2 regions of the Agrobacterium sp. SORGH_AS 787 genome follow, and region 1 is predicted to be linked to the other one. Evidence: predicted binding sites of a transcription regulator. Region 1 holds the regulator's gene; the other holds the start of a gene.
The links. The regulator PhoB, encoded in region 1, activates phosphate uptake and scavenging genes when phosphate is short. The targets are predictions, from matches to a motif close to TGTCATNNANCTGTCAT.

Region 1 (7,932 bases):
GTGCTGATCGTCGCACTCGGCGGCGCATTCCACGCCCTTCGCGCCATCGCACCACGCTTCCGTGCCCGCAACCGGGTGGAACAGGTCATGCTCGGCGCACTGCTCGTTGCCTCTTCGATCGCGATCCTGACGACCATCGGGATCGTCATGTCGATGCTGACGGAAGCGGTGCAGTTCTTCCAGATGGTCCCCGCCCACCAGTTCTTCTTCGGCACGGTGTGGGATCCACGTTTTGCCGCAGCAGGCTCGACCGACAGCTCCGGTCAGTTCGGTCTTATTCCGTTGCTCGCCGGCACGCTTTACATCGGCTTCGTCGCCATGCTGGTCGCGGTTCCGGTCGGTCTATTCTCGGCGATTTACATGGCCGAATATGCAAGCCCGCGGTTGCGTTCGATTGCCAAGCCGCTGCTGGAAGTGCTCGCCGGTATCCCGACCATCGTCTACGGCTTCTTCGCGCTGACCACCGTCGGCCCGTTCCTGCGTGACATCTCCGCCCAGATCAACGGCCTGGCAACCGGCAATTATGCCAGCTTCATCCAGGCACAGAGCGTCATCACCGCTGGTTTCGTCATGGGTATCATGCTGATCCCCTACGTCTCCTCGCTCTCGGATGACATCATTACCGCGGTGCCGCGTTCGCTTCGCGACGGATCGCTTGGTCTTGGCGCGACGCGCTCCGAGACGGTCAAGAAGGTCATCCTTCCCGCCGCTCTTCCAGGCATCGTCGGCGCAATCCTGATGACGGCTTCGCGCGCCATCGGTGAAACCATGATTGTGGTTCTGGCCGCCGGTGTTGCCGCGCGCCTGCAGCTCAACCCCTTCGAGCCGATGACGACGGTGACCGTCAAGATCGTCAGCCAGCTGACGGGCGACCTTGAGTTTACCTCGCCGCAGACGCTTGTTGCCTTCGCGCTTGGCATCACGCTCTTTGCCATCACGCTTTGCCTCAATATCTACGCGCTCTATATCGTGCGCAAATACCGGGAGCAGTATGAATGACCGACGTCGTTACTCCGGGCGTCTCCGCCCCCGCCGCAACGAAGAAGGTCCGTCGCGATATCGGCATCAAGCGCCGTTACGCTGCAGAGCGCCGCTTCCGCGCCTATGGCGTCGCCGCGATCTCCTTCGGCCTGCTGTTTCTCTTCCTGCTTCTCTGGTCCGTCATCGGCAAAGGCTATACGGCCTTTCAGCAGACGATGATCACGATCCCGGTCGAGTTCTCGCAGCAGATTATCGATCCGGACAATGTGCGCGCACAGAACCCGTCGAAGCTGATGACGGCGAATTATCCGGTGGTCGCCCGCAACTCGCTTGCCAAGGTGCTCGGCGTGTCGCTGGAGGACCGCACGGCGCTGCGCGCCGTCAACGCGCTCATTTCTGACAGTGTCCGCACGCAGCTTCGCGATATCGTCACCTCCGATCCAAACGTGATCGGCACGACACGCACCGTGTCGCTGCTGGCATCCGGCGATGTCGACAGCGCCTTCAAGGGCCAGGTCGATATGTCGGGCGATGAACAGAACCGCCGCATCTCCGACCAGCAGGTCGGCTGGATGAATGAGCTGGTTGGAAAGGGCGCTCTGGAGAAGAAGTTCAACACCGGCATCTTCTTCAATGGCGCTTCCAGCCGTCCGGAGGCCTCCGGCGTCGGCGTTGCGCTGATCGGCTCTTTCTACATGATGCTGATCGTGCTGGTACTGTCGCTGCCGATCGGTGTTGCGGCCTCCATCTACCTGGAAGAATTTGCGCCGAAGAACCGCCTGACGGACCTCATCGAGGTCAACATCAACAATCTGGCTGCCGTGCCGTCCATCGTTTACGGTCTGCTCGGTCTCTCGGTGTTCATCAACTTCATGGGCTTCCCGCGCTCTGCCTCGCTGGTGGGCGGTCTGGTGCTGACACTGATGACGCTGCCGACCATCATCATCGCAACGCGCGCTGCCTTGAAAGCCGTGCCGCCTTCGATCCGCGCAGCGGCGCTTGGTCTTGGTGCCTCGAAGATGCAGACTATCTTCCACCACGTGCTGCCGCTGGCCATGCCCGGTATCCTGACCGGCACCATCATCGGCCTTGCCCACGCGCTTGGCGAAACCGCGCCGCTTCTTCTCATCGGCATGGTGGCCTTCGTGGCGAATTACCCGACGACCCCGCTCGATCCTGCAACGGCCCTGCCGGTTCAGATCTATATGTGGGCGAACGAAGCCGAGCGCGCCTTTGTCGAAAGAACATCTGGCGCTATCATCATCCTGCTTATGTTCCTCCTGGTGATGAATGTGGGCGCAATCCTGCTGCGTCGCCGCTTCGAACGGCGCTGGTAAAGCATTTCGAGGAAAAGTGGATACCGGTTTTCCATCTGGAAATGCGATAAGAACCAAGGGAGAACGGAACAATGAACATGTTGTCGGAAGCAGCAGTTGAAAAGGCGCTGGACAAGAAAATGAATGAAGTTTCCCATAAGATGATCGGCAAGGACGTTTCCGTTTACTACGGCGAGAAGCGCGCCCTTTACGATGTGAACCTCAACGTTCGCGAGAACACGGTGACGGCTCTTATCGGCCCGTCGGGCTGCGGCAAGTCCACCTTCCTGCGCACGCTGAACCGCATGAACGACACGATCGACGGCTGCCGCGTGACCGGTCAGATCACGCTTGACGGTGAAGACATCTACGATCCTGCAATCGATGTGGTCGAGCTTCGCGCCCGTGTGGGCATGGTGTTCCAGAAGCCGAACCCGTTTCCGAAGTCGATCTATGAAAACATCGCCTATGGCCCGCGCATTCACGGTCTTGCCCGCAACAAGGCGGATATGGACCAGATCGTCGAGTCCAGCCTGCAAAAGGCGGGTCTCTGGAACGAGGCCAAGGATCGTCTGCACGAATCCGGCACCGGCCTTTCCGGTGGCCAGCAGCAGCGCCTGTGCATCGCGCGCGCCGTCGCCGTCTCGCCGGAAGTCATCCTTATGGATGAGCCATGCTCTGCGCTCGACCCGATCGCGACCGCCAAGGTGGAAGAACTGATCCACGAGCTTCGCGCCAACTACACCATCGTCATCGTGACCCACTCGATGCAGCAGGCCGCTCGCGTTTCACAGCGCACCGCCATGTTCCACCTCGGCCACCTTGTTGAGGAGAACGATACGGACAAGATGTTCACCAACCCGGATGATCAGCGCACCCAGGACTACATTATGGGCCGGTTCGGCTGATCCTGCTGTCGCTTGCGCATCACACTGCGCCCGTCGCTCGAGCCGTTGAGAAGGCTTGCGACAGGGCGTCTCGAAACTGGAGACCACGAACATGCCGACACATTCCCACATCATGTCAGCCTATGACGAGGAGCTGAAGTTCCTCAGCCGCCGGATCGCCGAAATGGGCGGGTTGGCCGAGCAGATGTGCGCCGATGCCGTGCGCGCGCTCGTCAATTCCGATGCGGCGCTGGCGCAGAAAGTCATCTCGGACGATACGATCCTCGATCACGCCGAGCGTGAAATCGGCGACAAGGCGATCGTCACCATCGCCAAGCGCCAGCCGATGGCAGCAGACCTTCGTGAAATCATCGGGTCGTTGCGCATTGCCGCGGACCTCGAGCGTGTCGGCGATCTCGGCAAAAACACCGCCAAGCGTGTGATTGCGGTTGCTGGCACAGGCGTTCCGCGCAAGCTGGCGCGCGGCCTTGAGCATCTGTCGGAACTGGCGCTGGTGCAGTTGAAGGAAGTGCTGGACGTCTACTCCACGCGCTCGGCGGAAAAGGCCCAGGCCATCCGCGAGCGCGACGAGGAAATCGACGCCATGTACACCTCGCTGTTCCGCGAGCTTCTGACCTACATGATGGAAGATCCACGCAACATCACCACCTGCACGCATCTTCTGTTCTGCGCCAAGAACATCGAGCGCGTCGGCGACCACGCCACCAACATTGCCGAGACCATCTACTACATGACCACCGGCAGCCAGCCGGCGGGTGAGCGTCCGAAGGACGATAGTTCCAACACGCTCGGCGCTGTGACCGAGTAAGCGACAGATAGGATCTGGAGCCATGGTGCCGAAAATCGCCGTTGTCGAAGATGAGGAGGCGCTGAGCGTCCTCCTCCGTTACAATCTCGAATCCGAAGGCTATGATGTCGACACCATTCCGCGTGGCGACGAGGCCGAAATCCGCCTTCAGGAGCGCACGCCGGATCTTCTGATCCTCGACTGGATGTTGCCTGGCGTCTCCGGCATCGAGCTTTGCCGCCGCCTGCGCATGCGTCCGGAGACAGAGCGTTTGCCGATCATCATGCTGACGGCTCGTGGCGAGGAAAGCGAACGGGTTCGGGGCTTGGCAACGGGCGCGGACGACTATGTCGTCAAGCCCTTCTCGACACCGGAGTTGATGGCACGCGTCAAGGCGATGCTGCGCCGCGCCAAGCCAGAGGTTCTGTCCTCCGTGCTGAAATGCGGCGATATCGAACTCGACCGCGAGACGCACCGCGTTCACCGCAAGAGCCGCGAAGTCCGTCTTGGACCAACCGAATTCCGCCTGCTGGAGTTCCTCATGACCTCGCCCGGCCGTGTGTTCTCCCGTTCCCAGCTTCTCGATGGCGTCTGGGGACACGATATCTATGTGGATGAACGCACGGTGGACGTTCATGTCGGCCGCCTGCGTAAGGCGCTGAATTTCTCCAGCATGCAGGATGTCATCCGCACCGTTCGCGGCGCGGGCTATTCCATGGAAGCTTGATCGTCTCGGGGCGCTTAACCCGATGGTGAAGTGCACCGATCCTGTGGCGCCGGACTTGCTGGCGTCACATGAATGATGACGGGATGGGATATCGCGCGGCGTCTATCTCGTCCTGCGACAGCGGGCTGTGTCTCAGCACGTCCAGATAGTTGGCCATGGTTCGGGTGCCGTAGCTGTCTTTGATGGCGCTCAGCGCGAGTAGTCATTCGATCCAGAGAAACAGCGGGCTGTGCTTTCCCGAAACTCCAGCTCGCGGTCGCGCACCAACTCGCCTGCAACGATGGATATCAACTGGAACGCGGCATCGTCCATGTCCGTGGCTTCACGACGCCAATACTCTTCCCCGCGCTCCTCGCAAATCAGTCAGTAGCGTCCGCGTCGGCATTCGACATAGACGGTTGCGTCTCCGCACCGGCGACGCGGGATCGGCGGGAATGGCGTGTCGACGGCTTTTGCCCACAGTGTCGAGATATAGTCGTCCAGCATATCGATCGCATCCATGACGATAGTCTGGGCACAATCGCTGCTGCGGGCAAGTTTTGATTATTTGAGGATGGGGGAGACGGGCCAACAAAAAAAGCGGACCGAAGCCCGCTTTCTGTAATCGCTATGAGAGACCTTACGCCTTACGGCGTTCGCTCACCGGCTGATAAGCCATTTTCGCGTGGAACTTGCAGTAGGGCGAAGCTTCGGACGCTTCGCAGCCGCAGAAATGGAAGTCGTCCTTAAGCGGGTCGCCGACAGGCCACTTGCAGGTGCGCTCGGTCAATTCCGTCAGCGTCAGGCGACGCGAAATCGGAATAACAACGTTGTTGGAAGAGCGGGCATATTCCATGGGCTCGACCGTGTCGATGTCCATATCTTCCTTGAAAGCCAGCGCACCCGTGTTACGGGCAGGTGCCGGACGGTTCGTCGCAGCGCGGGCTGGAGCCGCATAGCTCGCCGGACGCGGCGCTGCCGCCGGACGCTTGGCTGCTGGGCGCGATGTGGCGACCGTGCCACCGGCCTTGGCGCGACCCGGCAGGTTGAGGCGGTGAACCTTGCCGATGACGGCATTGCGGCTCACACCGCCTAGTTGTGCTGCGATCTGGCTTGCGCTAAGCCCTTCGGACCATAATCTCTTGAGCTTTTCTACGCGTTCGTCCGTCCAGTTCATGCCGCTTCTCCGCTCGTCGCGTTGTTCTCGGGCAGAATCCACCCACGATGCCGTGGAGTGAACCACGCGCAGGCCATTCGCCAGATTGTAGGTGACTAGTTCCGCCGCATTGCAGTCTAGTAATTGACGGTTAACCTAATCGTCGGTTGACTCCGTGACAAGAGTCGCGGGAATCATCTGGAATCGATTTTCCGGTTTTCCCCAACTTGCTTCCCCTGTGAGTCAGAAAGGCAACAGTTGGTGGCTGCGCGCAACGCGCCTACCAGAGCTTGAGACGAGCCGAAAGTGCCGAGATTTGTTGACATTAGGCGGGGAAGTGACAATAGTGCGCTGGCAATGAAGACAGCATGCAAGCCGCCGCGAGGCGGCATTTTTGATTTTCAGGGCAGGGATAACCCGATAGCCCTATTGACAGTCGTCTGTCCCGACTTGACGTAAGGAGTGATGTCGCCATGGCCGAAGCTGCCCCCAAATCCGGGCCGTTGTTCGATACGTTTTCCAGAGCCCCCCTGCGCTTCGAACGAGGCGAGGGCGTTTGGCTGATCACGGAAAGCGGCGAGCGATATCTCGATTTCGGTGCGGGCGTTGCCGTGACCTCCGTCGGCCACAGCCATCCCCATATGGTTGAGTCCTTAAAGGCGCAGGTGGAAAAGGTCTGGCACCTGTCCAACCTCTATGAGGTTGCAGGTCAGGAAGTGCTGGCAAAGCGTCTGACGGATGCGACATTCGCCGACAAGGTGTTCTTCACCAACTCCGGTGCGGAAGCGCTGGAATGCGCCATCAAGACGGCACGCCGTTATCAGTACACCCACGGCCATCCGGAAAAATTCCGCATCATCACCTTCGAAGGAGCGTTCCATGGCCGCACGCTCGCCACCATCGCGGCTGGCGGCCAGGCGAAATATCTGGAGGGCTTCGGCCCAAAGGTCGAAGGCTTCGACCAGGTGCCATTCGGCGATCTTGAAGCACTGAAAGCTGCCATCGTGCCGGAAACGGCTGCACTCCTGATCGAACCGATCCAGGGCGAAGGCGGTATCCGTGTCGTTCAGCCCGAGTTCCTGCGTGCGCTTCGGGCGCTCTGTGAAGAGCATGGCCTGTTGTTGATCTTCGACGAAGTGCAGACCGGTGTGGGTCGTACGGGCAAGTTCTTTGCCTATGAGCGCTCGGGTGTCGCGCCTGACATCATGGCCGTTGCCAAAGGCATTGGCGGCGGCTTTCCCTTCGGCGCATGCCTTGCAACGGCGGAAGCCGCTTCCGGCATGACCGCAGGCTCGCACGGCACGACCTATGGCGGCAATCCGCTGGCCATGGCCGCCGGCAATGCCGTGTTGGACATTGTTCTCGCCGATGGCTTCATCGAGCATGTGCGCGATGTCGCGCTGATCTTCCGCCAGGGGCTGGCGTCGCTGAAGGATCGCTATCCCGATGTGATCGAGGAAATCCGTGGCGAAGGTTTGCTGCTTGGCATCAAGGCGCGGGTTCCATCCGGCGATCTGCTTCAGGCGATGCGTGCGGAGCATCTTCTTGGCGTTCCGGCGGGCGATAACGTCATCCGTCTGCTGCCGCCGCTCGTGGTTACGGCTGAAGAAGCGCGTGACGGGCTTGCGCGCATCGAGAAGGCCGCAGAAGCACTCACCACCAAACTGGCAAAGAGCGCCTGACACGGGGCGCATTGAGGGCCGGCGTAAAGGGTGGCCCGCATTGATGGGACTAAATTAAATGGCAAAGCATTTCCTTGACCTTTCGGCCGTCGGTTCGGAAGACCTGCGGCTCATTCTTGAAGACGCCAAGAGCCGCAAGATCGCGACAAAGAACGGAACGGCAGAACAGCCGCTGGCCGGCAAGATGCTGGCGATGATCTTTGAAAAGCCATCGACGCGCACCCGCGTGTCCTTCGATGTCGGCATGCGCCAGCTTGGCGGTGAAACGCTGTTTCTCTCCGGCACCGAAATGCAGCTCGGCCGGGCCGAAACCATTGGCGATACCGCCAAGGTGCTGTCGCGCTATGTCGATGCCATCATGATCCGCACCACCGACCACTCGCGTCTGCTGGAGCT
Region 2 (7,160 bases), 1.5 Mb from region 1:
GTTTTCCCCAGCCATTCTCACCAGATCGGATCGTGTCAGATCATCAAAGCTTGTCGAGGAGCTCGCGGGTCGGCCAGCCATCGGCGGGGAGGCCCAGACGCTGCTGTTCGCGCTGAACGGCGATGCGCGTACCGGAGCCGAGAATGCCGTCGATCTTGCCGACATCATGCGTCTTGGCATCGAGCTTCGTTTGCAGTTCCTTCATCTCGGCATCATTGAGGCCGGGATCGGGGTTGCCCTTGTTATAGACCGGTGCGCCCATCAGTCGCGTCGCGAAATAGGCAGCGGAGGTCGTGTAGATGAAGGACTGGTTCCACTCGAGATAGATGTTGAAGTTCGGGTAGGTGAGGAAGGTCGGTCCCTTGCGGCCCTGCGGCATGATGAGCGCTGCCTGGAGATTGGCAAACTTCTTGTCGCCATCGCGCGGGGTGACACCGAGATTGAACCAGTCACCAGCGGTCATGGTGCCGCCAAGGCCGGATTTTTCCCATGGCAGGTTTTCAGGCACCGCAACTTCCTGGATCCAGGGCTCGCCCTTCTTGAAGCCGAGATGCTGGATGAACTTCGCAGCCGTCAGGATCGCGTCCGGTGCGCTACCCTTGACGTTGACGTGGCCATCGCCATCACCATCGACGCCAAAAGCGATGATGTCCTTCGGCAGCATCTGCACCTGGCCGATTTCGCCGGCCCATGCGCCGGTGTTTGTCGCAGGATCAAGGTCGCCATGCTGGACCATTTCGGTGAGTGCGATCAGCTGCGGACGGAAGAGCTCCGGACGGCGGCAATCATGCGACAGCGTGACCAGCGCATTGCGGGTGTTGAAATCGCCCTGTACGGCGCCGAAATCGGTTTCCATCGCCCAGAAGGCGGCGATGACGCCAGCGGGCACACCGAACTCGTCCTCGGCGCGCTTGAAGGTGGAGGAATATTCCTGAAGCTTCTTGCGGCCCATGTCCAGGCGGCCCTGGCTGACGGTGCGCTGCGAGAATTCGAGGAAGGTCTGGCGGAACACGCCTTGGGCGCGGTCGCGAGACAGAACCTTCTGGTCGATCTGGGCACCGGCGAGCGCCTTATCGACAGCCTCTGCCGATACGCCCTTGGCAACAGCTTCATCCTTTACGCCCTTGAGGAAGGTCGAAAGATCGCCACCGCAGGGAACCTGCTTCGGATCATCGGGAGAGACGGTTGGGGTAACGGCCAGTGCGGATCCGCAGGACAAGGCAAAGAGAGTGGCAGCAAGAACCAGGCTGCGTTGCGAGAAGCTGAACATCAGAATTCCTCAAATGTGCGATTGGCCCACTGGTTTCCTTCCCTTTGTGGCGGAAGCATGGGCAGGATCGTGAAAGATAATCGCCGAGGTTTTGTTTCCTCACCTTTGCGATTATTTCGTCGCACATCTGCCTGTCTTGGCTCAAAAAGCAAGTCCAAAGCAGGTCGCGCAGAAGTGGTATACGTTTTTGTGACAACTGCGCCTGCTACCTAAGACGATCTGGCGTTTTCGCTGTCGTCAACTGCGGGCGTTGGAGGCAGACGCGACCCATGTGCGCCAGTTCTTCTCGCTTCCAGAGAAGACATTGATATCGGTGGGTGTGCTGATGCCGGGGATGATGCCGGTGCCGGTATATTGCCAGAAGGCCCATTGGCGCTGCGGATAAATTTCCGATGGATGAGCCGCGACCGAGCGAACCCAGAAGTGATAGTTCTTGAACTGGCCGACCAGATTGTCCCGGTGGAAATCCACGCTGGTATAGATGATCGGGCGCATGCCATAATAGTTTTCGATGCGGGTGAGGAAGCGCTGGATTTCGGAGCGGACCACATCGGGCGATGGGCGCGTCTTGCAGGTCGGGGAGGCGGGGTTCCACTCCACATCGAGAACCGGCGGCAGCTTCATCGATTCCTTCGGAACATTACGGATGAACCAGTCGGCCTGCGCATCGGCTGGCGCGCAGAAGTAATAGAAATGGTAAGGTGCGTGCGGCACGCCGGCGGCGGCCGCGCCGCGCCAGTATTCATCGAAACGGGAATCGAGGCGATCGGTGCCTTCGGTGGCCTTGATGAAGGCGAAGGATACGCCGGACTTGCGCACGGTCGCCCATTCGATCTCGCCATTCCACTTGGAAATGTCGATACCGTGGACCTCGTGTCTGTGCGGCGAGTTGCGCCCGAAATCATGCGGATCGTTATCCTTGAACTTCGGCCGGGCGACGGACGCGGTTTCCAGGAAATCGTAACTGGTCGAGGTGCAGCCGCTAAGGATCAGCAAGGTGCCAAGAAGAGCCGGAATGAGCCGCCGCATGATGTTCCCAGTTGAATGAGTTGCCGCCGATTGCGCGCGCCTGCTCTTTGGCCGACGCGGCATATCGTTAATCCGCATTTACCATAACAGGGTAAACAAGCGGTTATGACAAGAGGAAGGAGGAGAATTCATTCCCAGGCGGCGGGATGGCTCTCTCAACTCTTCGGCATGGTCAGCACTGCGCGCCAGGCGTAACCGCGGGCGATCGGTTCAAATTCCAGCGACGCATTATGGCTTCCGGCGAGCGTCTCGAGCACGTAGCGCAGGTTTGCGCGTGGCGTGACGTGGAACTTCGTCAGCCACGCCTGCAGCAGGCTGCGGAACCAGACGGGCAGGTGTTCCTGCTGACCGAAATCGACGATGTGCAGCGACCCGCCGGGTGCCAGCGACAGGAGGGCGCGTTCCACTGCCTTTTCCCATTCGGGAATCATCGAGATCGCATAGGAGATCATGATGCGATCGAACCCCTCGCTGCGTCCAAACTCGCTGAGCCTGAAGGTGGTAGCATCGGAAACGCGCAGCGTCGGACGTGCCTTCTTGCCGGTGAAGTTCTCCGCTGCCGTGGTCAGCATCTCGGCGGAGATATCGAGACCGTAGAGCTTGGCGAGCGGAAAATGACGGGCTGCGAGCAGAAGATTGCGGCCCGTGCCGCAACCGACTTCCAGAAGGCTGCCACCATGGGGTACATCCAGACGTTCGATCGTGCGGTCACGCCCGAGCAGATAGTATTTGCGGGTGATGTCATAGATGTGCCGCTGATGACGGTACATTCTGTCCATCAGGGTGGCATGCTGGGCGTTTGCAAGGCCCACACTGTCTCCGATGCTCTTCATGCAGATGCCCTCTGGTAGATGTGGAAGCCGCCATAGATGGCGGAGCGATCCTTGGCGTTGAGTTGCAGCGAGCGGTTCTCGAGATAGGACCACTGGGCGCGAATATCGGGCGAGATCCGGCCCTCGATTACGCTCTTTTCTGCGGCCGTGCGGAAGATCACGCGGGCATCGGGTGCGGCAGTGCGGCTGATCTGCGCCCACAACTCATTGATCTGCACGTCGCTCATCCAGTCCTGCGCGTCGAGCAGCACATAGCGATCCACCGACGAGGCGGGCTTGGACGCCAAAAGTTCGGTGAAGGTGGCATGATGGACGGTGACGCGATCGGCATTCTTTCGGATGGCGTCGTAATATTCGGGCTTCAAGTAATCCGGTAGCGCGCCTTCGCCGGGCTCGGGATAACGGCGGGCGAAGGCCTGCCATGCAAAGTAGTTGTCTTTCAGGGAGAAGTCGCAGGCGAGCTTTTCCAGACGCCTGCGCAAAACGGGCGCGATGGTGTTGCCGTCCGAGAGGCTGGCGAGCTCGTCATATTGGCGCGGCGGGATGCCGAGGCCGAAGAGCGAACTCTTGCGCTTGGTCAGCCAGCGGATCATCGGCTTGTCGAAGAGAGGCGCCACCTTTTCATCGAAGAACTGGCGCTGCTCTTCCATCGAGCGGGTCTTTGCAATGTCCTGAAGCTTGACGCCGTGCAAGCGTGCGAGGAGGTGTCCAGCGCCGATGAAGCGGCCGAGAAGGCCGGTACGGTAGATGTTGCGATCGAAAACGGAGATGCGACGGCGTCCTGCAATCGTGCGCTTCGACCAGTAGGCGCGTGTCTGCGCATCGAGATTGGGGGCGATGAAGCGGTCGTAGCCTTCGCTGTTGGAGCCGATATTGGCCTTGCCGAATTGGCGCACGACATCGCCATGGCTCGGCAGGTGGCGGAAGGCTGCGAGCTTCAGCCGGTTCAGCGCGATGTGGTGAGGGTTGAGATCGACCACATCGATGCTTTTCGGGCTTTGCGACAGGTAGGCCAGCGCATTGCAGCCCCCTGAGCCGATAGTAACGATGCTGTGGCCTTCGCGAAGCTCCATGGCCTGCATGTCGACATCGGGGTCTTCCCAGATCTGTGGATAGACGAGGCCGGAAAACAGCATGCCGAACAGACGCTCCGACAGGCCGCTCGTCGAAAGCGCCTTGTGCTGGAGGAGCGCAGCTTTGAGCTTGGTGTTCTTGCTGAAGCCGGTTTTGGGGGCAGCACTCGTCATATGATTCCACCTATCGTTCGGGTGACAGGCGTGTAGCGTCAGGACGCAACAGTTTAATGACGGGAGGAGCGGGAGGCAGTCGCTCCGGTAGCACGCGTTGATACAAACGTTGCCCGGAGCAGTGCCGCAGACGCCAAAAGGCGTTCGACTGCCCTTTGTTCAAGGACAGGTCAGATCATAGAGAGTTAAGGGACTAGAACGCTCTGTTACTGACGCAGGACGTGGAGCATGCCCTTGCGCTTGGCATCGTAGTAGTAGCCGCGTGCATAAAGGCGAACCGCGCCATCGCGATCGTTTTCGGATACCTTCCAGGCGCCGCTCAGATATTTGACGGCGTAGCGCAGATTGGTTTCGGCGTCGAACAGGCCGGAGGCAGGGCCATTGAAGCCCATGGAACGGGCCGTGGCATGCTTGATCTGCATCAGACCAAAGTGGCCGCGATTATAGGCGCCGGGATTATAGCGGCTTTCGCGCATGACGACGCGGTGCACCAGATCTTCCGGGACGCTGTACATGGTCGCGTATTTGGAGATCAGGCCGCTGAGCTTCTCGCGCCCGACGGGCTGCGGCCCGGTGCTGAGACCTTCGCGGGTGCTGATCGCAGCCAATGCCGCATTTTGCGGAGCGGAGGCATAGGCGAGGACGGTGCTGTCAGGCTTGGGCAGCGGCACGATCGTCTGCACGCGCACCATGTCTTCCGTCAACTGCACTGGCGCTGCCGATGGCGTGCCGGGTGGTGGCGGGGCAGGAGGGAAGGAGCCCTTGACAGCCACGACCTGCGGCAGGGAAGCGGTGGCGGAGGTGTTTGCCGCGGCCTGTAGACCGGCTGCGTGATTGGTCGTCATCGCGGTTGCGGCGACAGGTGTGGCGCCAAGCGTTGCTGCCGTTGTGGCCGATGCCATTTGCGGAGCGCCTGTCGGGGATTGCATCTGTGCGGAAATCGCGGCGGCGGCTGCAATTTCTGCTGCCGGAGGAAGGGCGACACGACCGCCCTTGACGGCTGGTGTGGAGGGCATAGGGCTTGTCGCGGAATTGGATGCGACCTGAACCGGGGAGGCGACTGTCGTCGCATTCGTCTCTGCCGCTGCTACGGGGCCGGACTGCTGGCCCTCGTTTGTCGTCTGCGTGCCGGGGGCCACTGGGCCTGCCGCTGCCGCCTGTGCCGCAACCGGTGCGGCCGCAATCTTGGGGGAATGAACGTCGGAATTTGCTGAATATTCGACGCTGGTGCATCCTGCCAAAGCCAGCGTCAAGCCCATGGTGGACGACAAAAGTGACGCCGATTTACGGCGCAAATTGCCAGAAAATATCATGCTGCCGCCTCTAATTTGCCTGCCCGTTGATGCCCCCGTATCAAACGAAGCACGCAGTCTCATGAGCGGATCATTAACTGATTGTAAGGATTCCGGCAAGACGGGAGGCGGCAGATGTATTTCAGGCGGCGATGCGGCGGTAGCCGGCGGAGACTGCGCGGCCGGTAATGAAGCGTGTTCCGCGGGTGTTTCTGACCTTTTTCGTCGCCGATGCGCGGCGCACCATAGCGATGGTCGAGCGTGCAAACGTGGCCTGAAGCGTCAGGCATATTAGAGACATGACGAGGGTCGCAGCCTGCATCTGCGTCAACATGTCCACCACGTCACGCGAGCGGTTGATGAACTGCGACAGGAAAGCGATGAAGAAGGCGAAGTAGCGGAGGCGCAGTGCCGCCAGGACGAAGCAATCGATGAAAATGGCACCGAGTGTTCTGGCGCGCAGATTGTCGTTTTCCGCCTGGGATTCGCGGGCGGCGGGCGTTGCGATCGTCCAGAGACCGAAGAGCATCAGCCAGCCGATGCCGGCCCATTGAATAACGTCGAGAAAAGACGAAGGCACAAAGGGCGCGCCAGCCATCACGATAGCCGCCGCCGTAAATGTCGTCATGGCACCAAGCGTCGCGCCGCTCACCGAAGCGATCATGGTGCGCTTGCCGCGGACCGCTGCATAGTTTGCAACCTTGAAAGCAATGGGCGATGGCAGCGCAAAAAGAATGGCACAGGCTGCGCAGAACACCAGCCAGACTTGTGCGGACATGACGACCTCCTTGCCCTTCACATCTTTTTACCAAGCGATGAGGCGATAATAAAGCCTTCGTCACATGGAGTTTGGAACAATGCGGGCTTTCCCGCGCTGCGTTGTGCGAAAGCCACGCCTTCTTCCAGGTACGTTCAAAAGGAGAATAAAGCATTGGCCCGGGAACCAAACGGTTTTCCGGGCCAATGGATGCATCAGTTCGATCTTGTCTTCCTAATAATTTAGGAGGGCGTTGATCGTTACGCTGCTTTGAAGGGCTGGCCGATATGGTCCATCACCTCGGAGAACCAAGGCGCGGAGATATCGAAATGCTTGCCGCCCTTGATCCGCGGGAACTCGATGGTGCGCAGCTTGCCGCCCTGATCCTCATCATGACCAGTCACGCCGGAGACCTTGTTGAGGGCGCTTTCGACCGCCAGATCCACCATGCTGTGGATCAGGCGTAGATCCTCTCCGTTGGCCGGGGCCGAGCGGGCATAGTAACCGGACTTCTGTACCATGGTGCGCTCGGCGCCGATGAGGCTCGCGAACTGTTTCTGGAACCAGCCGCCGACATTGATCGTATCGATCTTCACATGGCCGAAGGCATCGCGCTTGACCGCTTCGCCGGCGGCCTCACGTTCCGCAACGATCGAATCGAGGCCTGCTCCCTCGGAGACGAAGAGGGTGACGAAGCCATTCTTCTCCATGATTTTCTTCAGGCGGTCCGCT

Region 2: a site for PhoB is predicted at 4,425-4,441, ahead of QE435_RS22955 (DUF3419 family protein). Genes of this name have one in related genera too.

Annotation. Positions count from the first base shown of each region.
Region 1 is NZ_JAUTBG010000002.1:1,315,725-1,323,656, forward strand. It holds gene pstC (phosphate ABC transporter permease subunit PstC) at 1-999, shown strand, start outside; gene pstA (phosphate ABC transporter permease PstA) at 996-2,318, shown strand; gene pstB (phosphate ABC transporter ATP-binding protein PstB) at 2,390-3,205, shown strand; gene phoU (phosphate signaling complex protein PhoU) at 3,297-4,013, shown strand; gene phoB (phosphate regulon transcriptional regulator PhoB) at 4,036-4,719, shown strand; gene QE435_RS15655 (hypothetical protein) at 4,909-5,031, opposite strand; gene QE435_RS15660 (hypothetical protein) at 5,083-5,220, opposite strand; gene QE435_RS15665 (GcrA family cell cycle regulator) at 5,339-5,875, opposite strand; gene QE435_RS15670 (aspartate aminotransferase family protein) at 6,328-7,536, shown strand; gene argF (ornithine carbamoyltransferase) at 7,595-7,932, shown strand, end outside.
Region 2 is NZ_JAUTBG010000002.1:2,831,064-2,838,223, reverse strand. It holds gene QE435_RS22970 (lytic murein transglycosylase) at 44-1,270, opposite strand; gene QE435_RS22965 (GH25 family lysozyme) at 1,508-2,299, opposite strand; gene QE435_RS22960 (class I SAM-dependent methyltransferase) at 2,455-3,132, opposite strand; gene QE435_RS22955 (DUF3419 family protein) at 3,129-4,379, opposite strand; gene QE435_RS22950 (lytic transglycosylase domain-containing protein) at 4,586-5,692, opposite strand; gene QE435_RS22945 (LysE family transporter) at 5,814-6,449, opposite strand; gene QE435_RS22940 (pyrophosphate--fructose-6-phosphate 1-phosphotransferase) at 6,689-7,160, opposite strand, start outside.